Regions from separate parts of the Virgibacillus halodenitrificans genome, predicted to be linked through region 2. Evidence: predicted binding sites of a transcription regulator. Region 2 holds the regulator's gene; the other holds the start of a gene.
What was found. The regulator Rex, encoded in region 2, represses fermentation and respiration genes when NADH is low (regulators of the CRP and FNR family bind a similar motif). The targets are predictions, from matches to a motif close to TTGTGAAATATTTCACAA.

Region 1 (8,052 bases), 440 kb from region 2:
ATGTAAGGATTTGATAAACTAGGAAAGGAAGTTTGAAATCATTTAGACAGTTAAAGAAAAAATGAGGTGTTCACGTTGCGTTACATATGGACAATAATTTGGGCATTATTAATAAGCTCCGTTCTTTCCTATGTATTATCAAGCATGGGTGGCGAGTCATTCAGTTTCCTTAGCACGATAGTATTTGCCGGCATTCTTGTAGTGGCAATTGCTATATTAGGGGATGGCGCGTTGAAAGAGGATCATAGTAATTAATTGAAAAAGTTAGAGAGAACCCTTGCCTTTAAGCAATAGTTGGGCAAGGGTTTTCCTATTACATTATTTTCTTAATACCATGGCAAGATACTTAGTGCTGTAAGAGCTGCAAGTGGAAGTACCAGTCTGCGAAATCTTCTCGGTCTGTAAAACCCTGGATAGCCACCGAATCCGTACCCGGGAAAGCCGTAACCTGGATAACCAAAACCATAGCCAAACTGCCTTTGGTCATCTGGAGATGACATGTTTTGATGCTCCTCTGCACCAATTGGCACTGCAAAATAGACGTATTCATCATCTAATCCAGTAATAATTCCATCAACTTGGGAGCCATCTGTTGTTTCAGCAAGGACATAAGAATGCATATGTTTTTTACATAAATCGTATATATGGTTATAATCATTATTCATTTTCATCTTAACCGCCTCCTCACCATCTAGACTATTCAACTAGTAATTACTTGGTGACTTGTCAGCACATTAAAATAAATGATCATTGTTTTAGTGAGTCAATAAAGTTACTATCTTATCGAATATGTTTAAAAGAACGATTGAAAAAAGGAGATATCTCATGGAGACATTGACAGAACTAGGCACATTAATAAAATATTTAATTTTAGGGTTATTTCAAGGATTTACAGAACCAATCCCCATTTCTTCAAGTGGGCACCTCGTAATTTTACGAGAGCTTTTTTCTATTAATATAAAGGGATTATCATTTGAAATATTAGTTAATTTCGGATCCCTCATTGCTGTATTACTTGTGTTTCGAAAAGATATTATTCGACTAATCCAAAACACACTTCACTATGTTACAAAAAAAGAAGAAGCAGCCAAAGGTGATTTTCAATTTGTAGTTTTCCTTATCGTTGCTACAATTCCAACGGGAGTTCTTGGACTTCTTTTGGAAGATTATATTGAAGACAAACTAAGTGGAGTTGCTGTTGTTGGTTTTACGTTACTTATAACAGGCGCAGCTTTGTGGATTATTCGTAATATGCGAGGGAACAAAAATGATGGAGACTTAAAAGTGAAGGATGCATTGATCGTAGGTTTCGCCCAAGCTGTTGCCTTGATTCCAGGAATCAGCCGTTCTGGAGCCACCATTGTAGCTGCAATGCTTGTAGGTATGAAGCAGGAAACCGCATTGCGATTTTCCTTCTTGTTATATATTCCGGTCAGTCTTGGTATTACTGTCCTTTCATTTACAGATATTATTAGTGATCCTAATTTTGATGCCTTAATGATCCCATATCTAATTGCATTTATGGCATCTATTGTAGCATCTTTCTATGCACTTAAATGGTTTATTAATATTATGGCAAAAGGAAATTTAAAGTACTTCGCTTTCTATTGCTTTATTGTTGGTATCCTTGTTATCCTATTCTTATAGATATTAAGCAAGCATACAAAGTGTATGTTCCAGATAGAGTATGCTGTTCCAGTGTTTTATAAAGGTGGTTGCTCCGTATGAAAAGTAAAGTAAAGACATCTGAAGTTTCCACTGATCTTCAGAAGCTCCTTCATAAGGAAGGAAACCCTTTATCAATTAAGAAAGATACGTTTCTATTTAATGAAGGTGAGCCTGCTTCCAGATTATTTATGGTAACATCAGGAAAAGTACAAATTGGTAAGCTTTCCCCTGATGGAAAAGAACTGGCTTTAAGAATTTGTCATGCTGGTGATATTATTGGGGAAGTTAATTTATATTCCGAAGAAGTAAAATATATTCTTCATGCAAAAGTACTGGAAGATGGAGAAGTGATTGTACTCGATAAAGCAAAGCTAGAAGAAAGCTTACTGCAGGAAAAAGAACTTACTATTGAATTTATGAAGCTAATGAATAATTCCTATCGAAGGGACCAAACCAGATTTCGTGATCTTGTACTTTTCGGTAAAAAAGGCGCACTATATTCTACGTTAATCCGCCTTTCAAATAGCTATGGAGTAAAAACAAATCAAGATATTTACCTAGATATATCACTGACGAATCAGCAATTGGCTAATTTTTGTGGTACAACAAGAGAAAGTGTCAATCGCTTGTTAAACGAGTTGAAACGAAATTCAGTTATTTCCATGGATAAAGGCCATATTACCATTCATGATTTGAACTTTTTAAAGTCAGAAATAAATTGTGAAGACTGCCCTATTGTCCTATGCACCATACATTAAAACATATGAGGAGTCGGCTAGCATAAGCTGACTCCTTTTTTCTCTCTAAAAAATGGGGCTTTTGCAAATGTTGGGGTACAAAAGCTACTTCTCACTAGTTCGTAGTAGGAGTAAATGCGAACTAGTGTGGGACAATCGGCTGCAGAGCAAGATAATCCGCCAGAGAACAATTTAATCAGCTGCAGAGCAAAATAATCCGCCGGAGAACAATTTAATCGGCTGCAGAGCAAGATAATCTGCCGGAGAGCAATTTAATCGGCTGCAGAGCGAGATAATCCGCCGGAGAGCAATTTAATCGGCTGCAGAGCAAAACTATCCCCGGAGGCATTCGCAAACAAGCTATAGTTTGTTCACTATACTTTATTTTCCGAAGCGGCCATTTCAAACAACCAAGTTACTTCACAATATATCCATTTCACGAATCATTAGACCCAATAATATTAGTAAGTGCTTGCGATTCTGTTGTTATACTTTCGAAGACTTCTTTTTACGCATTGCTCTTGGAATATACACACAATATGGTTCACTTTCCATGTAATCACCTGTCACATTATAGGCACGGGATCTGGATCCTCCACAAACATGTCGGAACTCACAAACACCACATTTCCCTTTATATTTATCAGGATTACGCAAGTTCTTAAAAACTTCGGATTCGCGATAAATTTCCGCAAGCGGTGTTCTTCGGACATTACCAGCTTTTACAGGAAGCAATCCACTTGGATATACATCTCCTGTATGAGAAATAAAAACGAAGCCATTCCCATCATTCACACCTTTTGGAGCGCGTCCTAAGCCGTCAATTTGGCCGGTCTTACCGTTCATCAGTGCATCCTCATAAAAAATATGCTCCTTATCACTCATTCCTTTTTGTTCTCTAATTTTATTTTGGATTACCACTCGTCTATAATGCTGACCAGCTGTGGTTTTAATATCAAAGGGAACACGTTTGGATAAGTCATAGAGCCATCGAAACACCTTCTCATGTTCTGCTGGTGTAATCATATCGGATTCCTTTCCTCTTCCTGTAGGAACAAGGAAAAATACACTCCACAACACACAACCAAGTTCTTCCACCATCTTAGCCATTTCATCCAAATATCGATAATTATATCTTGATATAACTGTGTTAATTTGCAAAGGCATGTTTAATTCATGAAGGTACTTTATTGCATTCATTGTTAAATCAAAGGATCCTTCTGTTCCCCGAAAATGATCATGTACCTCAGCACAATGCCCATCAATACTAAAAGCCCACCTTGCTAAGCCCACATCCTTTGCTTTTTGCATGGCTTCTTTTGTAACATTTGGTGTTGCAGATGGTGTCATGGATACCCGGACACCTTTTTTAACAGCATATTCTGCTATATCAAAAACATCTGGTCTTTCAAGTGGGTCTCCACCTGTAAACACAAGCATTGGGTTATCCATTTCATATATATCATCTATTAGCTTCTTACCTTCTTCAAAATCAAGCTCCAATGGGTTTCTATGATATTGAGCTTCTGCCCGGCAATGAAGGCATTTTAGCTGACAAGCTCTGGTCAACTCCCATATAACAATAAAAGGATTTTTATTATAATCTCGTGAAAACATAGTACCCCTCCTCAAACTATCTACATAAATTGTAAATTACTATTTTAAAAGTGGGTGTGATGTTTTTCACTTTTTTAACAGAATTCATCATATCGTCACAATCATGGAATACTAATATTAATGATCTATATGAACTTGTATTAAAATTACTCTTTCACAAAACCCTAGCAGCAATTAAAAATAGACCCGGAAAACTGGGTCTATTTATTCTAAATTTATCTTTTTCCAATCGCCACTCTCCAAAGCATTGGCCCTTCTTCTATATACTCCCATTCAAAGGAATCTTTCCTTTCCATCATAAATTGATACTGTAGCGGTTTTGGATCATGATCATTTGTTAGTTCCATAACCTCTCCTGCTTTTAATTCATCAAAAACTTCAAATATCCGCGGATGTCTTATTCTTGGCTCAATATCTGGTGCATGCACTTTTGCTGCATACTTTATCTCACTCATGTAATCACGCCTCCCAATCATTTGTTTACATGTATATCATAAACTGTATAGAGTGGATATGATGTGAGATAAAACACCCCTAGGATATGATATTTATCACATTATTACAAAGCAGTTATTTTTTCCATAGGTCGCAGTTCATTCTCATGGTAAACTGATAAATAGAATAAAGACAGAAATTGAAAGGAGTTTTTTGGTGAACACGCAATCGATTCAGGAACTTTTACAACGATTTCCTATGTTTAAAGATTTAACTGATTTTGAAATGGAGCCTATTATTAACCTTGCAAAAAACCGGATATACCGTTCAGGAACCCATATTTTTATGCAAGGTGATCCTCTAACTAATGTGTACTTCATCCATAAGGGACTAGTTAAAATATATAAAACAGACATCCATGGTAAAGAACAGATCGTCAATATGCTTCAGCCTGGTGACATGTTTCCACACCAAGGATTCTTTAGGCAGGATGATTATCCGGCACATGCAGAGGTAACTGAGGATGCTGTACTTATTTATATACCAATACATTCCTTTGAAAACTTCCTTATCACTCATCCCGAAATATGTATTAAACTTTTCAGGGTACTTGGAGATAAAATTGTGGATTTGCAAAATCGGCTGCAAGAAAAGATTCTTCATAATACGTATGAACAAATAATCCTGTTATTATTACGATTGGCTAAAAACCATGGAAGAGAAGTTTCCGACACACATACGGTTATTGACACACAATTTACAAATAGAGAAATGGCCAATATGATTGGCTCCAGTCGAGAAACCGTCAGTCGAACATTAACCCAATTAAAAAAGAAAGACTTCATACAAACGGATAAAACAGGGCTTTTACAAATTAATACAGAAGCATTAGAAGATGAATTATTCTAATCACAGAGCAGGTTCTTATCAAAGATACCTGCTTTTTTAATTTATATAAACGTTTCCACTTAACAGGATTTCTTCACTTAAATTGATGTGATACAAGTCACTTCACTCCTAATTGAAAGTGATTATCATAAAAGGGAAATAATCAAAGGTAGGGAGATGCTATTATGGAATTAAAAGAAGCTGTCGTACTTGATGTTCGAGAAGATCTTCGATTAAAAAAAGAACCTTTTGATAAGATTATGGCTGCAGTAAAAAGTATTGAAGTAGGGCAGGAGCTTATTTTGCATGCACCGTTTAATCCACTTCCACTGCATAAAGTGCTACACCGAAAGGGATTTGCACATCAAGTTGAAAAAGTAGATAAAAGGCATTGGATTGTAACCTACGTAAAAAAGGGGGCTACGAAATGATTATCGATAATCGAGGTTTAGAACCTCCCCAACCAATGATCCGTACATTGAAGGCGTTGGATGGCATGAATATTGGAGAGCACCTTTCTATTATAAATGATCGGAGACCAATGTTTTTATATGAAGAGTTGGATGAGCGTGGTTATTCCCATGCAACAGAGCCACTGGAAGATGGCAGCTTTAAAATAATCATTACAAAGTCTGGTGATTAATATGATTTCAAATACAATGAAGTCTGAAACAAATGTCAAGCTTCCCCTTGCTTTTATTCTATATGGTCTTATAGCACTGATTATTGCACAAATCATTTTGTTCATTAATTCAGATCTATTAACCAATAGTAGTTTTCGTCTTCCCGACATTTGGATGGGGGCTCATTTTCTTCTTCTTGGATATGCAGTTATGATTGCAATGGGAGCCATGTACCAGCTTGTACCTGTAGCTTTTTTAACACCCATTTGGAGTCACAAACTTGGCTATATTCAGTTTGTCATTACAGCATTAGGGTTCTCTATTTTTTCCGTATTGCTTGGTCTAAAGCCGGAGAAAGCAATCTTTGGGGGAATTTTAGCTATTGTTGGGGTTCTTCTATTTCTTATTCAAATGGCCAGAACAATTCTTTCCCAAAAGAAAAAAAATAAAATGACATATTTTGTTTTAGGAGCTTTATCAAGTTTCTTTTTGACCATTTCAGCTGGGTTTTTATTAGCCTGGAATCTATCCTACGGAGAAATTATAAGCCATCAAACAATCCTTGGTTCACATATTGTATTAGGTGTTGGTGGCTGGTTTAGTTTATTGATATTTGGATTTTCCTATAAGCTTGTTCCTATGTTTAGCTTATCACATGGCTATTCAATGAAATGGGCGAAAAGCTCTTTTGTTGTTTATATAACTGGTTTACTATTATTGATTTTATCCTTTTGGACTAATTTTATTTATTTTGAAACACTTGGTTGGATACTTTTATTTCTCGGATTTTTATTTTTCACCTTAGACATAAAAGAAATTTTAGCAAAAAGAATGAAAAAGAAGCTGGATAAACCTTTCATTTTCTCTCTTGTAGCCATTGGAAACGGGTTAGTTATACATTTTATTGCCCTTCTGTTTCATATGGCTGGATATCAAAATCCAATCAGCTGGAGCTGGATTATATTTCTCTATATCATGTGCTGGATTGTCTTCAGTATTCTTGGCTATTTATATAAAATTGTTCCTTTCCTTTGGTGGACCTATAAATATTCTAACAAAATTGGCAAAGAAAAGGTGCCTACATTAAAGGATATGATTCACGAAAGCTGGAGTGTGGTTTTATTCATCTGTTTCATAACTAGTGTGCTTGGATTAACTGTTGGTGGGTTGGGGCAATGGAGTCATCTCGTCATTACTTTTCAAGGCTTATTAACACTCACCTCCATCTTATATACCTGCTCTATTTTCCGTGTATTGTTAAAGTAAATGTTATCTATGTTTGTATCGAAATGGATGGTCAGGCAAATTATCAAAAAAGAAAGGAGATTTTTAAAAATGAATTTAGAAAAGCAAGTAGCCGCTACCTTGTTTGAAGTTATTGATCCGGAGCTTGGAGTTAATATAATGGACTTGGGTCTTATCTATAGTATTATGGTGAATGAGAATAAGGATGTTACGATCCGTATGACTCTAACAACACCAGGATGCCCCATGCATGATAGCATTACCAATGGCGTAAAACACCGTGTCAGTCAGCTTGATAGTGTGAATGTTGTAAAAGTAGATCTTGTATGGGAGCCCTCCTGGAACCCAAGCAAAATGAGCGAAAGAGCGATGGAAATGTTAGGTATGTAAAATTCTGCCGCGTAAAGTGGAATATTTCCCCATAGCAATGATTAACGCAGTATCTATATTCTTAATTAGGAATTTATCTATTCTCAAAATCATTGTATATTCCAATATATATCGAAAGCCAAATTGATGGTATCAGTATCCTAAGCACCTAAAAAAGAGACTGTTCCGCACACGAGCGAAACAGTCTCTTCTTCTCTAACTAGCCACCACTGACCGGTGGAATAAATGCAACCACATCATCATCAGCAAGAATAGTATTCTCCGTCGTGTACTCTTCATTTACTGCAATCATCACATTGTCAAGTGTCTTAAGCTCATACTTTGCAACAAGCATCTCCTTTAATTCTTTCACAGATTTTCCTGCTGCATCCATGGGAATTTTTCCACTGTCTACCTTTTCCCGAAGCTCAGCGAAAAATAATACCTCAATCATCTTGCATCTCCTCCTT
Region 2 (8,052 bases):
GAACAGTAAAAGCGCAAATGCATCTTCGCCAAATTTTAAATGCACCTGGCGTTGGAACTATTACACTACCCGGAAATGAAGTTTATGTAGGTGCCGTCCATGAGAAAATAGATGAAAACGGCAATCTAACCGATGAGCAAACAGCACAGTTTATTGATTCTGTGATGGATAACTTTGTTCACTGGATAGAAAAAATGAGTGTAAAGCAATAGAATGAATCACCTGCGTTCACAAACGAACGCAGGTGATTTTTTTATTACAACTTTAAATAATTTCATAATTTTTATGAGCCACAACCGTTTTATTTCCTTCAAAAACATGTTCTGTATTATTTTTGGTAACTTGCACTATTACAGAATTATCGTTAATTTTCTCAACAATTCCTTGTATACCAGACATAAAGGATATTTTGTCGCCTACTTCTACATTCTTATTTGAACTCATATATTCTCCACCCCATCGTTTATTGTTAACTATTATTTCTTTCTATTATATGTAATACCCGTTTAACAGTAAAATTAAAATGGTTATTTTGTGAAATTTTTATTACAGAATATTACAGTGAGGGTGTTTTGTTGTCTCCACATAAAAAACGAGACCTACCCTTAGGTAGACCTCGTTATATCAATGGGTTAAAAAGGGGGCTTACATCATGCCGCCCATTCCACCCATGCCGCCCATGTCAGGCATTCCGCCGCCAGCTGCGCCATCTTCTTCTGGAAGGTCAGCGACTACTGCTTCGGTAGTTAGGAACATAGCTGCTACAGATGCTGCGTTTTGTAATGCAGAACGAGTTACTTTCGTTGGGTCAACAATACCTGCTTCAATCATGTTTACCCATTCGCCAGTAGCTGCATTGTAACCAACGCCTACTTTTTCACCTTTTAGACGTTCAACAATGATAGATCCTTCTTGACCAGCATTGTGAGCGATTTGACGAACTGGTTCTTCCATTGCACGACGTACAATACTTGCTCCAGTTCCTTCGTCACCTTCAAGGTTTAGCTCGCTTACTTTATTGTAGATATTAACAAATGCAGTACCACCACCAGCAACAATACCTTCTTCTACTGCTGCACGAGTTGAGTTCAATGCATCCTCAATACGTAGTTTACGTTCTTTAAGTTCTGTTTCAGTTGCAGCACCAACTTTAATTACTGCTACACCGCCAGCTAATTTAGCAAGACGCTCTTGTAATTTTTCTTTATCAAAATCAGAAGTAGTTTCTTCTGCTTGTGCGCGGATTTGTGCTACACGTGCAGAGATTGCTTCAGGGTTACCTGAACCTTCTACTACTGTTGTGTTTTCTTTTGTAACAACTACTTTAGAAGCGCGACCTAATTGGTCAATTGTAGCGCTCTTCAGATCTAAACCAAGATCTTCAGTAATTACTTCTGCACCAGTTAATGTAGCGATATCTTCAAGCATTGCTTTACGACGGTCACCAAATCCTGGAGCTTTTACAGCTACAGCATTGAATGTTCCGCGAAGCTTGTTAACAACAAGTGTTGCTAGTGCTTCACCTTCTACATCTTCTGCAATTAATAGAAGTGGTTTACCTTGTTGAACAACTTGCTCAAGTACTGGTAATACTTCTTGGATGTTACCAATTTTCTTATCTGTGATTAGGATATACGGATCTTCAAGAACTGCTTCCATTTTATCCTGGTCAGTAACCATGTATGGAGAAGCATATCCACGATCGAATTGCATACCTTCAACTACTTCAAGCTCTGTATTGAAGCCTTTAGATTCTTCAATTGTAATAACACCGTCATTACCAACGCGCTCCATAGCTTCAGCAATCAGGTTACCTACTTCTTCATCACCAGAAGAGATTGCTGCAACCTGTGCAATAGATTCTTTACTTTCAATTGGGTTTGTAATTGATTTTAGTTCGTTAACAGCTACTTCAACTGCTTTTTCAATTCCACGACGTACGCCAACAGGGTTTGCACCTGATGCTACGTTTTTAAGACCTTCACGGATCATTGCTTGTGCAAGTACAGTTGCAGTTGTTGTACCGTCACCAGCTACATCATTTGTTTTGGAAGCAACTTCAGATACAAGCTGTGCACCCATGTTCTCGAAATGATCTTCAAGTTCAATTTCTTTTGCAATGGTAACACCATCATTTGTAATGAGTGGGGAACCAAATTTTTTATCTAAAACAACGTTACGACCTTTTGGCCCTAAAGTTACTTTAACTGCATTTGCTAATGTATCTACACCACGTAGCATCGCGCGACGAGCGTCTTCACTGAATTTAATTTCTTTAGCCATGTAAATGCCCTCCTTGAAATCTTTGATAAGTATATTTATTCTTTATTCATTGATTTTTAGCTAACTACTGCTAAGATATCATTTTCACGAAGAATTAAGTATTCAGTGCCTTCGTATTTAACTTCTGTGCCAGCAAATTTAGAGAAAATGATGCGGTCACCTTCTGAAACTTCAAGTGCAATTTTCTCACCATTTTCAGTAACACGTCCTGAACCTACTGCAATTACTTTACCTTCTTGTGGTTTTTCCTTTGCAGAGTCTGGAAGTACAATTCCGCTTGCAGTTTTTTCTTCTTGCTCAACAAGCTCAATTACTACACGATCTCCTAGTGGTTTAATCATGTGGAAAGCCTCCTTAATTCTATTCTCATTTTTGATTTGTTAGCACTCTAATATGCCGAGTGCTAATCCCAATTATTATGATAAATAATTCCATAACAAAATGCAAGTAGGAGATATATTAATTTTTTAGTTTTTTTACTCTTTTCTCCTCCGAAACCATTCTATTATAAGCAAAATCTATTTTATGCTAAAATATTTAGATACAGGTTGTTTATTTCTACAACTTGTTTTCTAACATACACTAAACAAAACCTTTTTTACCAACAAAAGGCATTCCAACACATGAAGGGATCGTTGCGATTTGACGAAAAGATATTGGTGGGTAATTATTTCTTATATAATCATGCAGTTTTCAGGGCTCTTATTTGCCCCACTGCTTTACATTTTATTACCACTAACAGAACATCAAGCTGTTGTTTACTGGTCGATCATAAGCTTTATCCTCGGCTTGGTTGTTGTTTTATTTTTAATGAAGCCTGAAATGAAAAAAGGAAGTCAGCGAGATGCTTCTACTGGGGGAGAAATAGTTGCATGGTCCATTATCGGTCTCATCATGGCCTTTTTGGCTCAGGGTATTTCAGCAACAATCGAAATGAAAGTATTCGGTATTACGCAGAGTTCTGAAAACACTAAGTTAATCATGGATGTAACAAGGGCAACTCCCTTATTTATGGTCATCCCTGCACTTATTGCACCAATATTGGAAGAGATTATTTTCCGAAAGATCATTTTTGGTCAGCTGTATCTAAGGACAAATTTTATTATTGCTGCATTACTTTCAGCCCTTATATTCGGGATCATTCATGGAGAGCCACAACATCTTCTTGTGTATGCTTCCATGGGATTTGTATTTGCTTTCCTATATGTAAAAACAAAGCGGATCATTGTTCCGATTATTGTTCACATGGCGATGAATACAACAGTAGTGCTTGCCCAGTTTAATATAGATCCAAAAGAACTGGAGCAGCAATTGGAGCAATTGCAAGCAATTATTTTTGGAGGCTAAATTCATGAAAATTTCACCAAGGACAATGGCAGTTATCTACTTCGCTATGGGAATATTTTTCACCTATATTGCCATTATCAGCGCGGGAGATACGATATGGAATGTTACAACAATGGTGCTTGCTCTATTTGCGACATTAGAAATTGGGGTAGGTATTCGACTAATCAGATTGCATTATCGAATGAAAAATAAAAAGAAGAAGTAGCTTCTCACACGCTACTTCTTCTTTTTATTTTATTTCTGAAGACCTACTTATCCGCCTGGTCGACTTGTAATGGATAATGCTTTAAGAAGTAAACAAGTGCCTGTAGCTCCACGGCCAGGTCAATATGATGGACCCGAATATGATTAGGTACGGTAATACGTGCAGGTGTGAAGTTAAGTATTCCATCAATACCTTGCTCCACCAGTCTGTCGGTAACCCGATCCGTTTCATGTGCTGGTATGGTCAAGATCGCCACTTTGATTCCGTTTAACTTCTCCTCTAACTCATCAATATGGTAAATAGGTACATCACCTATATCTGTACCTACTTTTTCCGGGTCTGCATCAAAGGCCATTTGAATTTGGATGTTATTATTCTTCATAAAATTATAATGCAAAAATGCTGTACCCAAATTCCCTACACCAATCAATGCAACTTCTGTCGTCTCATCCTGATCAAGTGTTTTCCGGAAAAAACCAAGTAAATATTCCACATTGTACCCATATCCTTTTTTTCCTAGAGCTCCGAAATAAGAGAAATCCCTTCTGATCGTCGCAGAGTCCACCTTTACTGCTTCACTTAATTCCTTGGAAGATACTCTTTTCTTCCCTTGTTGATTAAGATTATTCAAAAAACGATAATATAATGGTAAACGCTTTGCTGTTGCCTGAGGTATTTTATTTTGATCCATTGTTATTCCTTCTTTCATCCAAACGATAATCACCAGATTTACCGCCCTTTTTCTCCAGTAAATATGTTTGGCCAATAATCATTCCTTTATCCACGGCTTTACACATATCATATATGGTAAGTGCACTGGCAGATGCTGCAGTTAGTGCCTCCATCTCTACTCCAGTGCTGCCTTTTGTTTTAACAAACACTTCAATCTGCAACTCATAGTAATTTTCTCCAACCTGCCAATTAAAGGAAATATCCACTCCTTTAAGCTGTAATGGATGACACATTGGAATCCAATCCGAGGTTTTCTTAGCTGCCATAATCCCGGCAACCTGGGCCACAGCTAGTACATCACCTTTTTTTATCTCGTTCTGAGTGATTTTTTTATAAACTTCTTCGGACATTTGCACACTTGATCTTGCGACAGCTGTGCGTTCTGTCTCTTTCTTTTCACTAATGTCCACCATTCTTGCTCTGCCTTGTTCATTAAAATGCGTGAATTCAGACATAAGCTCATCTCCAATACATTGAACTTCTTCTCTATTCTAGCAGAAATAAGGCTGGAAGTCGTGACTAAATTCACAATAATATTGCCTCGCCAATTCATTTTGAGATACACTAAAAGGGATGAGGTGAAAATAATGATATTAATGCAGTTAAATGGGATCTCTAAGTCATTTGGCGCAGAAGAGATTTTGTCGAATATAAAAATGGAAGTAAAAGATAATGATAGAATAGCTATTGTTGGAAGAAACGGGGCTGGCAAATCTACCCTGTTAAAAATTATGGCAGGAGAGTTCTCTCATGATGGTGGGGAGCTTTTAAAACCAAAGGATCTAACGATGGGATATCTATCTCAACATATGACACTTGAATCTGGCAAAACGATATGGGCTGAAATGTTAGATGTATTTGAACACCTTCTCAGCCTTGAGAAGCAGATTCGTTCGGTGGAACAGCAGATGGAACAGGCTGCGAAGTTAAGCCATGGAGAATATGAAAGAGTACTACAGCAGTATGATGAGCTACAGCAAGCATTTCAGCGTGATGGCGGCTATACATATGAAGCAGACATTAAAGCTGTTCTAAATGGCTTGCATTTTCACGATAAAGATTATGAAACACCCATAAGTGACTTAAGTGGTGGTCAGAAAACAAGATTGGCATTAGGTAAATTATTATTAAAAAAACCACAGTTGCTAATTCTGGATGAACCGACAAACCATTTGGATATTGATACACTCAGCTGGCTGGAAGGCTATCTCGTTAGTTATCCGGGAGCCATTGTTATTGTTTCCCATGACAGGTACTTTTTAGATAAGACTGTATCGATTGTTTATGAAATATCTCGCCATAAAACTAAGAAATATCATGGTTCATATAGCAAGTTTCTCGAACAAAAAGCAATCGATTACGATAAGGAACTTAAAGAGTTTGAAAAGCAACAAACAGAAATTAAAAAGATGGAAGATTTTATCCAACGCAACATTGTACGTGCTTCTACAACCAAACGAGCACAAAGTAGAAGAAAACAATTGGAGAAAATGGAAAAAATGGATAGACCACTTGGTGATGAGGCTTCCGCTTCTTTTTCATTTCAGGTTACGACAAGAAGTGGGAATGATGTGTTAAAAGCAGATGGGTTATCTTTTCGTTATCCGGAAGAAGAAAAGTATTTATTTACCAATGTAAAGCTCCACGTTAACCGTGGGGAACGCGTAGCATTGGTGGGTCCTAATGGTATAGGAAAGACTACTTTATTAAAAATTATTTTAGGAAAATATAAACAAGAGAATGGCACGATCCAGCTTGGGACGAATGTTCAGATTGGCTATTATGATCAGGAACAAGCGAACTTATCCTCTTCCAAAACCGTACTCATGGAACTATGGGACGACTATCCGACTGTAAACGAGAAAGACATTCGTACCGTTCTTGGTAACTTCCTCTTCTCAGGTGATGATGTATTAAAGCTGGTCTCTTCATTAAGTGGTGGTGAGAAAGCAAGACTTGCTCTAGCAAAATTAATGATGCAAAAGGCAAACCTTCTTATTTTTGATGAGCCTACCAACCATTTGGACATTGATAGTAAAGAGGTACTGGAAGCAGCGTTAAACGACTTCCCTGGTACGATTATTTTTGTATCCCATGATAGATACTTTATAAACAAGATTACAGATCAAGTTGCGGAAATGCATCGTGATGGAATTACTACTTATCTTGGCGACTATGACTATTATATTGAGAAAAAAGAAGAACAAGCAGAATTGGAAAGACTTCAGCAAACAGAGGAAACGGTGAACACAACCGATCAAAGAAAAAGAACGTTTAAAGAAGATAAGCAGCTGCAAAGCGAAAGAAGAAAGATGCAGCGGCGAATTAATGAACTGGAAGAGTTAATTGAAAACCAGGAGCTTGAGATTGAGAAATTAGAAGAAAAAATGACACAACCGGAAGTATATCAAGATCACGAAAAAGCACTTGAATTAACACAGCAAACGAGTGAACTAAAACAACAAGTAGACAATTGGATGGAAGAATGGACAGCATTACAAGAGGAAATTTAATTAACAAAGGTTCTATTGCAAATGTTGGGGTGCAAACGTTAACTCGTATATTCATAGTAGGAGGAAACTCCGAAGTAGAGTGGGAATAATCAGCAGCAGAGCGGAGAGTATCCGCCGGAAAGCAATTTAATCGGCAGCAGAGCTAAACTATCGGCCGGAGAACAAATTAATCGGCAGCAGAGCTAAACTATCAGCCGGAGAGCAAACTAATCGGCAGCAGAGCTAAACTATCAGCCGAAGAACAATTTAATCGGCAGCAGAGCGAAATAATCGGCCGGAGAATGAATTAATCAGCAGCAGAGCAAGATTATCCGCCGCAGAATGAATTAATCAGCTGCAGAGCAAGATAATCTGCCGCAGAATGAATTAATCAGCTGCAGAGCAAAACTATCAGCCGGAGAATGAATTATTGGCTGGAGAGCAAAGAAGTTTGCCTTAAATATTTAGAATTAGCTATATTGGATTTTTTTAAAACGGGAGTTTGTAGCCCTACCAAGTTACTTCGCAATATATCTATTTTGTGAATCATTTGGATAATCCCTATTAAAGTCAATAGAAAATGGCCCCTGCCTTTATAGAAGGCGGGGCCATTTTTATTTAAATAAATAATCATTATGAATGGTGTGCTCTACTGCTACCCTGTATATAATCCCAAAACCGATCATTGTGGATAACACAGAACTACCTCCATAACTTATCAACAAGAGCGGTATTCCTGTAATCGGCATAATACCCAAAGACATACCGATATTCTGAAAAATGTGGATAAGTAGAATGCTTAAAAATCCAAAACATAAATAGGAACCGAATGGGCTATGCTTATAAACACTTAATCCCAATGTCACCAGCTTGTATAATAGTAGAAAATACAAAAAGATGACCAGTGCACTGCCAATAAAACCAAAGCTTTCTCCGACAACCGCAAAAATGAAATCAGTGTGTGCTTCAGGAAAAGACACCTGCAGGTTATCC

Region 1: a site for Rex is predicted at 4,077-4,094, ahead of BME96_RS04690 (TIGR04053 family radical SAM/SPASM domain-containing protein). Genes of this name have one in related genera too.

Annotation. Positions count from the first base shown of each region.
Region 1 is NZ_CP017962.1:910,842-918,893, reverse strand. It holds gene BME96_RS04710 (DUF2929 family protein) at 76-255, shown strand; gene BME96_RS04705 (hypothetical protein) at 327-671, opposite strand; gene BME96_RS04700 (undecaprenyl-diphosphate phosphatase) at 835-1,647, shown strand; gene BME96_RS04695 (Crp/Fnr family transcriptional regulator) at 1,725-2,426, shown strand; gene BME96_RS04690 (TIGR04053 family radical SAM/SPASM domain-containing protein) at 2,892-4,022, opposite strand; gene BME96_RS04685 (DUF2249 domain-containing protein) at 4,238-4,477, opposite strand; gene BME96_RS04680 (Crp/Fnr family transcriptional regulator) at 4,674-5,366, shown strand; gene BME96_RS04675 (DUF2249 domain-containing protein) at 5,531-5,776, shown strand; gene BME96_RS04670 (DUF2249 domain-containing protein) at 5,773-5,988, shown strand; gene BME96_RS04665 (hypothetical protein) at 5,990-7,234, shown strand; gene BME96_RS04660 (metal-sulfur cluster assembly factor) at 7,304-7,603, shown strand; gene moaD (molybdopterin converting factor subunit 1) at 7,803-8,036, opposite strand; gene BME96_RS04650 (molybdenum cofactor biosynthesis protein MoaE) at 8,029-8,052, opposite strand, start outside.
Region 2 is NZ_CP017962.1:467,824-475,875, reverse strand. It holds gene BME96_RS02585 (NADPH-dependent FMN reductase) at 1-212, shown strand, start outside; gene BME96_RS02580 (DUF2187 family protein) at 265-444, opposite strand; gene groL (chaperonin GroEL) at 646-2,283, opposite strand; gene groES (co-chaperone GroES) at 2,340-2,624, opposite strand; gene BME96_RS02565 (CPBP family intramembrane glutamic endopeptidase) at 2,926-3,630, shown strand; gene BME96_RS02560 (YdiK family protein) at 3,635-3,835, shown strand; gene BME96_RS02555 (redox-sensing transcriptional repressor Rex) at 3,879-4,526, opposite strand; gene moaC (cyclic pyranopterin monophosphate synthase MoaC) at 4,513-5,022, opposite strand; gene BME96_RS02545 (ABC transporter ATP-binding protein) at 5,155-7,080, shown strand; gene BME96_RS02540 (FtsW/RodA/SpoVE family cell cycle protein) at 7,674-8,052, opposite strand, start outside.